Linked DNA regions of Colwellia sp. M166. The protein of the gene in region 2 interacts with the protein of the main gene of each other region in a pairwise test. Links are inferred from orthologs where the notes say so. Each region holds a gene or a part of one and is shown on either strand. Other genes may lie near its edges. The genes, in order: ftsH and hflC.

Region 1 (9,459 bases), 2.6 Mb from region 2 along the record:
GGATCAATAAAGCTTTAGTCTCAGCACGTTTTTCTGGCTTGTGCCAAGGCTACTTCAGGCTAGCTTCCAAAACCCATTGAGTTACGCTTTTAGTGTTCGGATAGTCATAATTGAATAGTTAACGTTTAGTTCGCGTAGGTTTTACTCCGAGCATTAAACCGTAGTCATCTAACAAGTTATACTTCTTGTCTTTAGACTTTGCTTGTCTTACTTCTGTATTGGTTAATGGTTAGGACGTTTTAGCCATTTTAGTAACATTCTCTTATCAACAAATAATGAGTGTTAGCTTTATTGCTACTAAAATCATCAGATTTTACCAAAATGCTTCAGACATAAAAAAACCGCAACACCTAGTTTAAATAGGTTATTCCGGTTTTTTATGGGTTCTATTAGAACCTGTATTTGGTGCAGATAGAGAGACTCGAACTCTCACGCCCTAAGGCACCACCCCCTCAAGGTGGCGCGTCTACCAATTCCGCCATATCTGCAAATTTTTTAAACTAGCCTGGTACGTCGCTATCTTTTTCTGTTGCAACATCACTACTTGGCACATCAGTATTATTAGCTTTAGGCTCAACACTATCAGTTGGAATAGCATCAGTTGCAGGAGCAACTTGTCCCGCAGGAGTGTCAATATTATTCCACTCATCCGTCGCTTTAACACGATTAGCGGTTAAGTTACCTAACACTAAGCTAATAACAAAAAAAGCAATCGCTAAGTAAGTAGTCGCTTTAGTTAAGAAGTTACCTGAACCGCTTGAGCCAAAAATAGTTGCTGATGAACCAGCACCGAATGATGCGCCCATATCAGCACCTTTACCTTGTTGAATAAGCACTAAGCCAATTAAACATAAAGCAACGATCAAATACACTACAATTAACACTTGATACAACATTTTATTATCCCTTTGCTGCTGAGCAAATTACTTTGAATTCATCAGCTTTTAAACTAGCACCGCCGATTAATCCACCATCGATATCGGCTTGTGCAAATAATTCTTCACAGTTTGTCGCATTGACACTGCCACCATACAACAATGGCACTTTAACTGCGACGTTTTCATCAATTTTCGCGATAAATTCACGAATAAAGTGATGTGTTGCTTGTGCCATTTCTGGCGATGCTGTTTTTCCTGTACCTATTGCCCAAACTGGCTCATACGCAATAACAACATCTTTAAAATTTTCAATACCTATTTCATCAATCACCGGCTGTAATTGCGCGGCTAAAACGACTTCGGTTTGCTCTGCCATTCGCTCTTCTTCACTTTCACCTATACATAAAATAGGTTTCAAGTTTGCCGCTAGCGTAGCTTTAACTTTTTGTGCAACTAATGAACTTGATTCTTTATATATACTACGACGTTCTGAGTGTCCTAGTATGACATAATTGACACCAACTTCTTGTAACATTGAGGTGGATACTTCCCCCGTAAATGCACCTTTAGCATGCTCATTTAAATTTTGAGCGCCTAAGCTGAATACCTTCGGCAATTTCAGCTCAGTGCTGACTAAACTAAATGCCGCTAAGTAAGGAAAGCTAGGACAGACAACAACTTCAACATTTTCATTTAACGTTAAACTGTTTAACTCTGAAACCATTGAGTTGACTAATGCCAAACTGCCATTCATTTTCCAGTTTGCTGCAACTATTGCGCGTCTATTCATTTTTCATTCCTAAATCAAAGCGGCGAGATATTAACTAACCTGTCGACAAGATACAAGTTTTTCAAGCAATATCTTGTTCAATTGCTTAATATTTATTCGACATGATGAAATGGTCGAATAGTTACCCCTAACATGCAAGCTTAACGGCGTCAGCAATATTGTGAGCTAAGGCTGTTACTTCATCGTGTTCAGGGCCTTCAACCATAACTCTGATCAGTGGTTCAGTGCCTGATTTTCTCAACAACACACGGCCACGACCGGTCAATGTTTCATTCACTTTTTTAACAGCAGCAACAACTTCATCATTAACTAAAGGATCGCTATCACCCGAAAATCTAACATTGACTAAAACTTGTGGTAACTTGGTCATGCCTTGGCGTAATTCGAATAAGGCTTTACCGGTATTACAAATAGCCGTTAAAACATTCAATGCCGCAATAATACCATCACCTGTTGATGTATGGTTTAAGTTGATGACATGGCCAGAGTTTTCCGCACCTAATTGCCAGCCTTTTTGTTTGAGCATTTCCATCACGTATCGGTCACCGACTTTACTACGAACGAATGGAACCCCCATATCAGCTAGCGCTAGTTCTAGGCCCATATTACTCATTAATGTGCCAACAACACCACCATCGATATTGCCACTTTTCAAATCGTTACAAGCAATAACATAAACTGACTCATCACCATCAATAACATAGCCGGTATGATCTACCATCATTAAACGGTCACCATCACCATCTAAAGCAATACCAAGGTCCGCTTGATGTTCAACTACCGCAGCGCTAATTGCTGCCATAGATGTTGCGCCACATTCATGGTTAATATTGGTGCCGTTTGGTGAGGTACCAATTTCAATAACTTCAGCCCCCAGCTCTCGAAAAACATCAGGCGCAATATGGTAGGTTGCACCATGGGCACAGTCCACTACCATTTTCATACCTTTTAAAGAATATTGGCTTGGAAAGTTACTTTTACAAAATTCAATATAGCGCCCAGCCGCATCAGCAATACGATTGGCTTTACCTAAATGCGCAGATTCTACACAGCCCATATCTTTATCGAGCTCAGCTTCAATAGCTAATTCAACGTCATCTGGTAATTTCTGACCATCTTGTGAGAAAAATTTAATACCATTATCATAAAATGGATTATGCGACGCACTAATAACAATACCAGCTTCCGCACGAAAGGTTTTAGTTAAATAAGCAATGCCTGGCGTTGGCATTGGCCCAAGTAAACCAATGTCAATACCGGCAGCAGAGAACCCTGCTTCTAATGCTGATTCCAACATGTAGCCTGATATACGGGTATCTTTCCCAATAAGTACTTTTTTAGTGCCTTGTGCAGCTAAAACGCGGCCTGCGGCATAACCTAACTTCATAACAAATTCTGGGGTAATTGGGTATTGTCCGACTAAACCACGAATTCCATCGGTACCGAAATATCTTCTTTCTGACATGAGTTTCTCCATTGCGCTAATGGCTTTGCTATTAGCTTTTTAATCTTAGCTGTTTACTGATTATCAGTTACGGCTTGTAATACTGTTAATGCGTCCACGGTTGCAGCAACATCGTGCACACGAATAATATTGGCTCCTTGTTGGGCGGCAATAATGGCAGCACTTAAGCTACCGGCAAGACGTTGTTTAACATCTCGATTTAATAAATTTCCTATCATAGATTTACGCGAAACACCAATAAGTAAAGGTAGTTTTAGCTGAGAGAATGCAGATAAATTCGCTAATAAGTGATAATTTTGCGCAAGTGTTTTTCCAAAACCAAAACCCGGATCTAAAATTATGCGCTCACGCGCGATGCCTGCACTAAGGCAAGCCTCAATTCGTTGTTGAAAAAACGTTACTATATCGTTAATCACATGCTGGTAACTGGGATTGTTTTGCATGGTGCGAGGTAAACCTTGCATATGCATTAAACAAAGCGGAATATTACTTTGCGCCACCGCCGCTAAACAACCTTCATTTTGTAAGGCTGCAACATCATTAATCATATCAGCACCGGCAGTTATTGCCGCGTTCATTACCGCTGCTTTACTCGTATCAATCGACACTAAAATATTAAAGCGTTGCTTAATGGCAATAAGCACTGGAATAACACGCGCTAACTCATCGGCTTCACTGACCTCCGCAGCACCTGGTCGTGTTGACTCACCACCAATATCAATAATGCTAGCACCATCAGCAATCATACGTTCAACTTGTGCAAGCGCATGTTCAAGTTGCATGTACTTGCCACCATCTGAAAATGAATCTGGGGTAAGGTTAAGAATACCCATCACTTGCGGTGTCGATAAGTCGAGACTTGAGTTTGGACAATTAAGATAATTTACCTGCATATGCTCTTTATTAATTTTGTTGATAAATAATGTTCAAACTTTACATAAGTTAAAGCCTCAATAGCTGATAAATCGAATGATTTAACCATTGAGGCTTTTATGTCATATATGCTATTTATTTAGCAGGAATATCTGAAGGTTCAGTTGAGCTTGAAGATTCAGTTGATTCCTTTTTCTCATCATCTTTTTTTGCTGATGGTTTACTAGAGTCAGCATTGTTATCTGATTTATCATCAGAGTTCCTACCATCAAAGTCAGCCGGTGGGCGAACTTTAGTACGATTCATTAGATCATCTACTTGCAAGGCATCAATAGTTTCATATTCCATTAACGCATCTTTCATCGCATGCAAAATATCTTCATTTTCTTTTAAGATAGTCGCTGCACGTTCATAGTTACGATTAACAAAGTCTTTAATTTCTTCATCAATAGCGCGTGCTGTTTCGTCAGACATGTTCAGTGATTTAGACGATGTTCTGCCTAAAAATACTTCACCTTCTTCTTCAGCAAATAGCATAGGACCCATTTTTTGAGAAAAGCCCCATTGTGTTACCATTTTACGGGCAAGTTGCGTGGCACGTTCAATATCATTTGATGCACCTGTTGACACTTTTTCAAAACCGTAAATCATTTCTTCAGCAATACGGCCACCGTATAACGATGAAATATTACTTTCCAAGTGCTGTTTACTATGACTAAATCTGTCTTGTTCAGGTAAGTACATAGTGACACCTAACGCACGGCCACGTGGCATAATACTGACTTTGTAAACTGGATCATGATCAGGTACTAAGCGACCAACAATAGCGTGACCCGCTTCATGGTAAGCGGTCATTTCTTTTTCAGTTTCGCTCATTACCATTGAACGGCGCTCTGAACCCATCATGATTTTATCTTTCGCTTTTTCAAATTCAGCCATACCCACAACGCGTCGTGCTGAACGGGCTGCAAACAATGCCGCTTCGTTAACTAAGTTAGCTAAGTCAGCACCAGAAAAGCCTGGGGTACCACGAGCAATAACCGACGCTTTAACATCGTCACCTAATGGTACTTTACGCATATGTACTTTAAGAATTTGTTCACGGCCACGAATATCAGGCAAACCAACAGTGACTTGACGGTCAAAACGACCAGGACGAAGTAATGCCGGATCTAACACGTCTGGACGGTTAGTTGCAGCAATAACAATAACGCCTTCATTACCTTCAAAACCATCCATTTCAACTAGCATTTGGTTTAGTGTTTGCTCACGTTCATCATGACCACCACCCATACCTGCGCCACGTTGGCGACCAACAGCATCAATTTCATCGATGAAGATAATACAAGGCGCTGATTTTTTCGCTTGTTCGAACATGTCACGCACACGAGAGGCACCAACACCAACAAACATTTCAACAAAGTCTGAACCAGAAATAGTAAAAAACGGAACTTTAGCTTCACCGGCAATGGCTTTTGCTAATAAAGTTTTACCGGTACCGGGTTGACCCACCATCAATACGCCTGATGGAATACGGCCACCAAGTTTTTGAAAGCGTGATGGGTCTTTCAAATAATCGACTAATTCAGATACTTCTTCTTTTGCTTCGTCACAACCTGCAACATCAGCAAAGGTAGTTTTAATTTGATCTTCGCCTAATAAGCGCGCTTTCGATTTTCCGAAACTCATCGCGCCTTTACCGCCACCACCTTGCATTTGACGCATGAAGAAAATCCAGACACCAATAAGCAATATCATTGGGAACCAAGAAACAAAGATAGTCATTAAGAAACTAGGTTCTTCTGGTAATTCGCCGGATGCATTTACGCCTTGTTTAACTAAATCATTGATTAAATCACGATCATAGCCACCCGGGATAACTGTAACAAAGTTCTCACCGCTACGTTTAATACCATTAATAACGCCATTTCTATCAACGTCAACTTCTCTAATTTGCCCTTGACGTACGTCTTGGATAAATTGTGTGTAATCTACTTGTTGTTCATTGCCGCTTCCAGGAGTAAAACTCTGGAAAACAGACATAAGTACAACTGCAATAACTAACCATAAAATAAGATTTTTTGCCATATCGCTCAACTTAATGACCTCTTGCTAATGTTCAAAATGGTGCGATGAAATAATTCCATCTAATTTACTACAATTTAAAGCCGGTCGCCACTAGATAAACTTCACGTGAACGAGCACGCGATGATTCTGGCTTGCGAGTTTTAACGGTTTTAAATGCGGTTCGAGCATCTTTCATAAACTGCTCAAAGCCCTCTCCTTGAAACACTTTCACTACAAAAGCGCCATTTTTCTTTAAAACTTGGTTACACATATCAAGCGCTAACTCTACTAAATACATGCTTCGTGCCGCGTCTGCGGTATCATTACCGGTAAAGTTTGCTGCCATGTCAGACATAACAACATCGATATTTTTACCATTAATTCGGTTCAATAACGCATCAAGTACGGCTTCTTCACGAAAGTCACCTTGCAGAAAATCAACTCCTGCAATAGGATCCATAGCTAAAATATCACAGGCGATCACTTGTCCGCTATCACCAACAACTTTCGTTGCGTACTCAGACCAGCCGCCTGGAGCTGCACCTAAATCAACCACTTTCATGCCTGACTTAATCAGCTTGTCTTTTTTATTGATCTCTTCAAGTTTAAAAACAGCGCGTGAGCGAAGCCCTAACCTTTGCGCTTTTTTTACATATTCATCATCAAAATGCTCTTTCAACCACCGAGCACTACTGACACTGACCTTATTCTTACTCATTCAATCCACTTATCTATTATGCTATTAAACGTTACTTAACTTTCGAATATTCGTTAACTTTATTTACTGTCTAAATAAGGTCAGGTCTATATTAACCAAAAACAAAGCAGAAAAGTACGTTAAAAAGCTATCACTTTGTAAACAATATTAGTATTACAAACTAGATGGAGGTAAAATAGCGATAATTCAAGCTAACTTGTAACGAAAATTGTTAATGAACCTAAATAAAAAACAAATTCAGTATTTAAAAGGCCTAGCACATAGCCTTAAACCCGTGGTATTACTAGGTAACAACGGTCTTACCGAAGCGGTAGTTGCCGAAGTCGACTTCGCTTTAAACCATCACGAATTAATTAAGATTAAAATCCCTACCGATGATCGTGAAACAAAAGCACTTATTGTTGAAGCCATTTGTCGTGAAACAAAGGCAACTAAAGTGCAAGTGATCGGTAAAACCTTAGTTATTTATCGCCAATCTGAAGAAAAGAAAATTCGCATACCTAAAGTTTAATGATCATAACTGATTAATTAACTGGATATTTAAAAAAGGGCTTCTGCCCTTTTTTCATATTCTAACAACATCAAAACCTCTACATTAGAAAAAACTAATATACAAGCCTTTATCTTTATCATAGAATGAAATACAAACTCGATATTTCTATGGATTATAAAATGATTTTATCAGTACCGGAATTAGTTGCACTGGCTAAAAAATCAGTTAATTGTGTTAGCGCGGCACATGCTTTTACAAACAAAAATGCGACATTTATTGATGTCAGAGAACCGGCAGAATTTAACGCTTCACCAATTGATAACTCTATACATATCCCTCGTGGCATATTGGAAATGACTATTGCCAAACACTGTCCCGATCCAGAGATGAAAATTTATTTACATTGTGCTTCTGGTGGGCGTGCTGCCTTAGCTGCTGAACAACTACAGCGCATTGGCTATCAAAATGTTAGTGCTATTAGCTGTCAACACCACGATGTACTTCAGGCACAAAAAAAACAGTAGCATACATGAAATAAATAACCGGCTTAAATAAGACTAAACGCACTTACCTTACCATTAAGTGCGTCCAATTTTAAATATGACTGACAGTTATACCAAGTTTATTAAATTTTTTCCCACTCAGAAACTTAGTAAAATTGATATTAAATATGCTCTACTGCAACAATCTCATATTCAACCACGCCACCAGGGGTAATAATTTCAATTTCAGTGTCAACCTCTTTACCAATTAAACCACGAGCAATCGGTGAGTTTAACGAGATGCGTCCAGTTTTAAAATCGGCTTCATCATCACCAACAATTTTATAAGTCACTTCAACTTCAGTATCGATATTCAATAAGGTTACTGTGGCACCAAAAATAACTTTACCATTATTTGGTATTTTAGTTACGTCGATAACTTGTGCATTACATAAACGGCCTTCAATATCTTGAATACGTCCTTCACAGAAACCTTGCTCTTCTTTAGCCGCATGATACTCTGCATTTTCTTTTAAATCACCGTGCTCACGAGCATCGGCAATGTCTTTAACGATACGAGGACGTTTTTCTGTTTTTAAAATTCTTAATTCTTCTTTTAATTGCTCAGCGCCAAGCAATGTCATCGGATATTTTATCATTTTACTCTTCTTTTACTAACAAGAAAGGCGGCTAACCTATGTTAAAAACTAGGTAACCACCTTCAAAAAATACTTCGCTAAAATAAAAACTTGAGAAAACTAGCTCTTTATAAGAACAAATTTATCACTCAAATAGCTTTATTTACAACGCTTATGTAGCTCTTGTATTGACGTTACAATATTGCGGTCATCTGCCGAGTGTGATTGACAAGCAGCAAACGCAGCGTTCAATGTTGTAGTATATGCGACTTTGTAACGTAAAGCACCACCACGTAATACTTTAGAATCTTCAATCGCTTTACGACCTTCGGTAGTATTAATAATGTAGTTGTATTCACCATTCTTAATTCTATCAAGAATATGTGGACGACCTTCATGTACTTTATTCACTAATCGACAAGGAATGTTCGCTTCACCTAGGATGATAGCCGTTCCGTGCGTGGCATCAATTTCATAACCCAATGCCACCATTTGTCGAGCTAAATCAGCAACTCGGCCTTTATCACTATTACGTACAGAAATTAACGCGCGGCCATCTTTAGGTACTGAAACACCAGCACCTAAGTTAGCTTTGGCATAAGCTTCTTCAAAGGTATCCCCCACACCCATGACTTCACCAGTTGAACGCATTTCTGGTCCGACTAACGGATCACTGCCATGGAACTTATTAAATGGGATAACAACTTCTTTTACTGAAAAATACGGTGGAATAACTTCTTTTATAATACCTTGCTCTTTCAGCGATTTACCGGCCATTACACGCGCACCTACTTTAGCTAAAGGCACCGCTGTTGCTTTCGATACAAACGGTATAGTACGCGCAGCACGAGGGTTAACTTCAATGATGTACACTTCGCCATCTTTAACCGCCATTTGGGTATTCATTAAACCAATAACACCCAACTCAAAAGCAAGATCGGTCACTTGCTTGCGCATAACATCTTGTACTTCTTGGCTTAAACTGTATGCCGGTAATGAACATGCTGAATCACCTGAGTGAACACCGGCTTGTTCGATATGCTGCATAATACCGC
Region 2 (5,187 bases):
AGTGATTTACATGCGCGAATTGAGTTACGTTTTCAGCAAATGATCGAGCAAGATTTTAAACAAGAAGTTATTGCCTTAAAACAAAGAGGCGATTTGCACTTAAATTTACCTTCAATGCGTTGTGTTGGTTATCGTCAAATGTGGCAACACTTGCAAGGTGATTATGCTCATGATGAAATGATTTTCAAAGGTGTTTGTGCAACTCGCCAATTAGCCAAACGACAATTAACATGGCTACGAAGTTGGCAAAACTTACAATGGTTGCATATGGAAGATGAAAATAATTTACAAGTTATTTTATCGGCAGTAAGCAAAGTTTAGACATTGATGTATAATTAAAATAGTTGTGCATTAAGCAACTAGTTTTATTGAATAATTTTAATAAAAATTGAAATGAATATTTAACTTTACCTAAAAATAACAAAAGGGGCCAAATAATGGCAAAGGGGCAATCTTTACAAGACCCATTTTTGAACGCGTTACGTCGTGATCGCATTCCAGTAGCAATATACCTAGTTAATGGCATCAAACTACAAGGGCAAGTAGAATCATTTGATCAATTTGTGATTTTACTTAAAAACACCGTAAGTCAAATGGTATATAAACACGCTATCTCTACGGTAGTACCAGCGCGAGCAGTATCTACTATGCCAGCCCCACAAGCCAATCAACCAGGCTACAATCAGGATTCAGAAGATTAATGGCAAAAGCTAGTATTGTATGGAGTCGCTCATTTGTTTGATAGATATCAAGCAGGTGAGCAGGCGATACTTGTTCATTTAGACTTTCCAGATGATAATACCAGTGAAGATCTGCAAGAGTTCGAAATGCTTGTAGATTCTGCTGGGATAACAGCGTTAAATACGATTACAGGTAAACGCGCAACACCGCATCCGAAATATTTTGCTGGTACAGGTAAAGTGCAAGAAGTTGCCGACGCTGTACGTATGTTTGATGCAAATATTGTCTTGTTTAATCATAGTTTATCGCCATCTCAGGAAAAAAATATTGAAGCGCTGTGTGAATGCAGAGTTGTTGATCGTACCACCTTGATTTTAGATATTTTTGCCCAGCGCGCTCGCACGCATGAAGGTAAATTACAAGTAGAATTGGCACAGTTACGCCATATCAGTACCCGACTGATACGCGGTTGGACTCACTTAGAGCGCCAGAAAGGTGGTATTGGTTTACGTGGGCCGGGTGAAACTCAGCTTGAAACAGATAGGCGTTTGTTACGTGAGCGCATGGTTAATATTCGCAAACGTTTAGAAAAAGTGGAAAAGCAAAGACAACAAGGGCGTCGGGCGAGAAATCGAGCTGAGATCCCAACCGTGTCTTTAGTTGGTTATACCAATGCTGGTAAATCAACCTTGTTTAATAACATAACTCAGGCGGATGTTTATGCAGCAGATCAACTCTTTGCTACCTTAGATCCAACATTACGTAAAATTGAAGTTGATGAGGTCGGCCGTGTTATTCTTGCTGATACCGTTGGGTTTATTCGTCATCTGCCACATGATTTAGTGGCTGCGTTTAAAGCGACGTTGACAGAAACCCGAGAAGCAGAATTATTACTACATGTGATTGATATCGCTGATGAACGACGCAGTGAAAATATTGAACAAGTAGATGAAGTGTTAAAAGAAATAGAAGCGGGTGATGTTCCACAGCTATTGATTTGCAATAAAATTGACCGATTAGATGATGTGGAACCTAGAATTGATCGTGATGAGCAAGGCTTACCGATTCGAGTTTGGTTGTCGGCGCAGCAAGGTGTAGGTATTGAACTTTTATTTACTGCACTTGCCGAACGTCTAGGCAAACAAATCATTAAGCATTCACTCTGTTTACCGCCGAGTGCAGGTAAACTTCGTGGTCAACTTTATCAATTAAATTGTATTACTGATGAGTATTATGACGACAAGGGTAATTGTTTATTAGCGATAAAGTTACCGGTTCGAGAATGGAATCAATTACTAAAACAAGATGAAGCAGGAATAGAGCACTTTATTCAAACGTAACAGACTGATATATTAGGCAGTGTTTTATCGTTTATATAGCAGTTAGCGCATTAATTTTTTATAGCGGAGAGTAGCATGGCTTGGAATGAACCGGGGAATAATGATAAAGATCCCTGGAAAAATAAAGGTGGCAAAAATCAAGGCCCACCTGATTTAGACGATTTATTAAAAGATATCGGCAATAAATTTGGCGGTATTTTTGGTGGCAAAAAATCAGGAGGCGGTTCTGGGAAAAACTTTTCTAGCATTGGCATCATGATATTGCTTGTTGTGGCGATTTTAGTTTATGCCTTTAACGGTTTTTATACCATTAAAGAGGCTGAAAAAGGTATCGTTTTACGCTTTGGTCAATATGCTGGCATGATTGAGCCTGGCTTGAGCTGGAAATGGACTTTTGTTGACCGTATTATTCCCGTTGATATGCAAACCACACGTAACCTTCCATCTTCAGGTTTTATGTTAACCAAAGACGAGAATGTTGTGCGTGTTGAGATGGAAATTCAATACCGTGTTGTTGACGCGCGTAACTACATTTTTAGTGTTACTAACGCAGATGAAAGTTTAAGTGAATCACTTGATAGTGCTTTACGTTATGTTATTGGTCACGCAAAAATGGATGACATTTTGACCAGTGGACGTGAAGAAGTACGTCAAGCGGTATGGCAAGAACTAGAAAAAATAATTGAGCCTTACAACTTAGGTTTAATTGTTGTCGATGTTAACTTTAAAGATGCTCGTCCCCCTGAAGAAGTGAAAGACGCTTTTGATGATGCTATTTCTGCACAAGAAGATGAAGTGCGCTTTTTACGTGAAGCCGAAGCTTATGCTCGAGGGATTGAACCTCGTGCCCGTGGCCGTGTTAAACGTTTAGAGCAAGAAGCTTTAGCTTATAAAGCACAAATTCTACTTGATGCTGAAGGTGATGTTGCTCGTTTTAACAAGCTGTTACCTGAATACCTAGCAGCACCAGAAGTTACCCGTCAGCGTATGTATTTAAAGTCGATGGAAAACGTTTACAGCAATACCAGCAAAGTGATGGTGGATGTTGATGGTGGCAATAACATGATTTACTTACCACTAGATAAGATTATGCAACAACAATCTGGTAATCAACGTGTTATTCAACAGTCAACACCGACAGTAAACCAAACTTCAAATGGTAATAATACGTCACCAACGTTATCCGGTCGTAATGATCGTTTCAATAATGGGAGAGATTAAGCCATGAAGAATTTTTTATTGGCAATCATAGCCTTAATATTTGTACTAACGGTATCGTCTGTTTTTGTTGTTTTTGAAGGTCAGCGTGGCATTGTCTTTCAATTTTCAAAAATTAAACGTGATGGTGATACGGGTGATATGAAAGTGTATGAACCTGGTTTACACTTTAAATTTCCTTTTATTAACACCGTACGTAAAATTGATGCCCGTATTCAAACCTTAGATGAAGCAGCCGATCGTTTTGTAACATCTGAAAAGAAAGATTTAATGGTCGACTCATTTGTTAAATGGCGCATCGTTAATTTTTCAACCTACTACTTACGTACCTCAGGCTCAATTGAGAATGCTCGAGCGTTATTAAAACAGAAAGTTAATAATGGTCTACGTACAGAAATTGGTACCCGTACCATTAAAGAAATTGTTTCTGGCGATCGTGATGACATCATGGCTAAAGCATTAGAAAGTGCTGAAAGCAGCCGTGAAGACTTAGGTATTGAAGTGATTGATGTTCGTATTAAAGCGATTAATCTTCCGACCGAAGTTAGTAACTCGATATATGAACGTATGCGTGCTGAACGTACTGCGGTAGCGAAAGAACATCGCTCACAAGGTCAAGAGCAAGCTGAAATCATTCGTGCAACAATTGATGCAAAAGTGACGGTAATGTTAGCGACAGCACAAAAGAGCGCACAAGAAATTCGTGGTGAAGGTGATGCCTTAGCAGCGAAAGTTTATGCTGACTCATATAGCCAAGACGCTGAATTTTATAACTTCTTCCGTAGTCTTGAAGCTTATGAAAAAAGCTTTAGCTCGAAGAGTGATATCTTAGTCGTTAAACCGGATAGTGACTTTTTTAATTATCTAAAAGATGCTAAAAAAGCGAAGTAACTTTTAAGTTAATTCGTGATTGAAAAGCCATGACCTTGTCATGGCTTTTTTGTATTTAATGGCTAATAAATTGCTAAAACTGATAAATGACCAGGTGAAATATGATCTCTACCTTACTGATGGCACTCGCAATTGCTTTTATTCTTGAAGGCTTAATCCCTGCACTTTTTCCAAACAAATGGCGAGCTTATGTTCTAAAGTTAGCTAATGAGCCAGTCGCTGCTATTCGGCAAGTAGGAATTTTTTTGCTACTGATCGGCGCTTTATTACTCTGGGCAGTCAATTAAGGCGATTCTAAGCTAAATTAATTGTCTTGCTAACCCTAAGCTATCAATAGCTTTTTTTATAACGCGTTAAAAATCAACAATTATTACTTGGACTCAATATTGATATTTGATAGAATCCCCGCCTAATTTTCCTACCAATATGTGAACATGGGTAAAAACGTCGTAGTTCTAGGCACCCAATGGGGTGACGAAGGTAAAGGTAAAGTCGTTGACTTACTTACTGATAAAGCAAAATATGTAGTGCGCTATCAAGGTGGCCACAATGCTGGTCATACACTAGTCATTAACGGTGAAAAAACCGTTTTACACCTTATTCCATCAGGCGTATTACGTGATAACGTAAAATGTTTAATCGGTAACGGTGTTGTTCTTTGTCCTAAAGCCCTGATGACAGAAATGGCAATGTTAGAAGAGCGTGGCGTCCCGGTACGTGAACGTCTTTTAATTAGCGATGCTTGTCCGTTAATTCTTCCTTACCACAATGCTTTAGATGCAGCTCGTGAAAAAGCCCGTGGTAGCAAAGCTATCGGTACTACAGGTCGTGGTATTGGTCCAGCTTACGAAGATAAAGCTGCTCGCCGTGGTTTACGTGTTGGTGATTTATTTTGTGCAGAGTCATTTGCCGCAAAGTTAAAAGAAATTATGGAATACCATAACTTCGTATTAACCGAATATTACAAAGCTGAGCCAGTAAGCTACGAAGAAGTGCTTAAAGATGCAATGGCTGTTGCTGAAGTTATTAAAGGTATGGTTGCTGATATCTCTGAAAT

Evidence for each region.
Region 1: the proteins of hflC (region 2) and ftsH interact in binary tests that used the Escherichia coli proteins (3 or more experiments, as listed by UniProt). The link is inferred for Colwellia sp. M166 from one-to-one orthologs.

Annotation. Positions count from the first base shown.
Region 1 is NZ_CP040755.1:4,654,478-4,663,936, reverse strand. What follows is about bases 3,623-6,523. They hold ftsH (ATP-dependent zinc metalloprotease FtsH), read right to left. Parts: upstream 6,104-6,523; coding sequence 4,142-6,103; downstream 3,623-4,141. Other genes in these bases: rlmE (23S rRNA (uridine(2552)-2'-O)-methyltransferase RlmE), read right to left, coding at 6,162-6,523; folP (dihydropteroate synthase), read right to left, coding at 3,623-4,026. In the rest of the region: preprotein translocase subunit SecG, read right to left, coding at 501-896; tpiA (triose-phosphate isomerase), read right to left, coding at 901-1,668; glmM (phosphoglucosamine mutase), read right to left, coding at 1,796-3,133; more of folP, read right to left, coding at 3,187-3,622; more of rlmE, read right to left, coding at 6,524-6,791; ribosome assembly RNA-binding protein YhbY, read left to right, coding at 7,006-7,302; FGD67_RS20915 (rhodanese-like domain-containing protein), read left to right, coding at 7,464-7,808; transcription elongation factor GreA, read right to left, coding at 7,949-8,425; carB (carbamoyl-phosphate synthase large subunit), read right to left, coding at 8,564-9,459. UniProt on the Escherichia coli protein: Acts as a processive, ATP-dependent zinc metallopeptidase for both cytoplasmic and membrane proteins. Plays a role in the quality control of integral membrane proteins.
Region 2 is NZ_CP040755.1:2,061,789-2,066,975, reverse strand. What follows is about bases 2,391-5,187. They hold hflC (protease modulator HflC), read left to right. Parts: upstream 2,391-3,245; coding sequence 3,246-4,130; downstream 4,131-5,187. Other genes in these bases: FGD67_RS09355 (adenylosuccinate synthase), read left to right, coding at 4,565-5,187; FGD67_RS09360 (DUF2065 domain-containing protein), read left to right, coding at 4,232-4,417; hflK (FtsH protease activity modulator HflK), read left to right, coding at 2,391-3,242. Also shown: tRNA (adenosine(37)-N6)-dimethylallyltransferase MiaA, read left to right, coding at 1-321; RNA chaperone Hfq, read left to right, coding at 438-701; ribosome rescue GTPase HflX, read left to right, coding at 735-2,021; more of hflK, read left to right, coding at 2,097-2,390.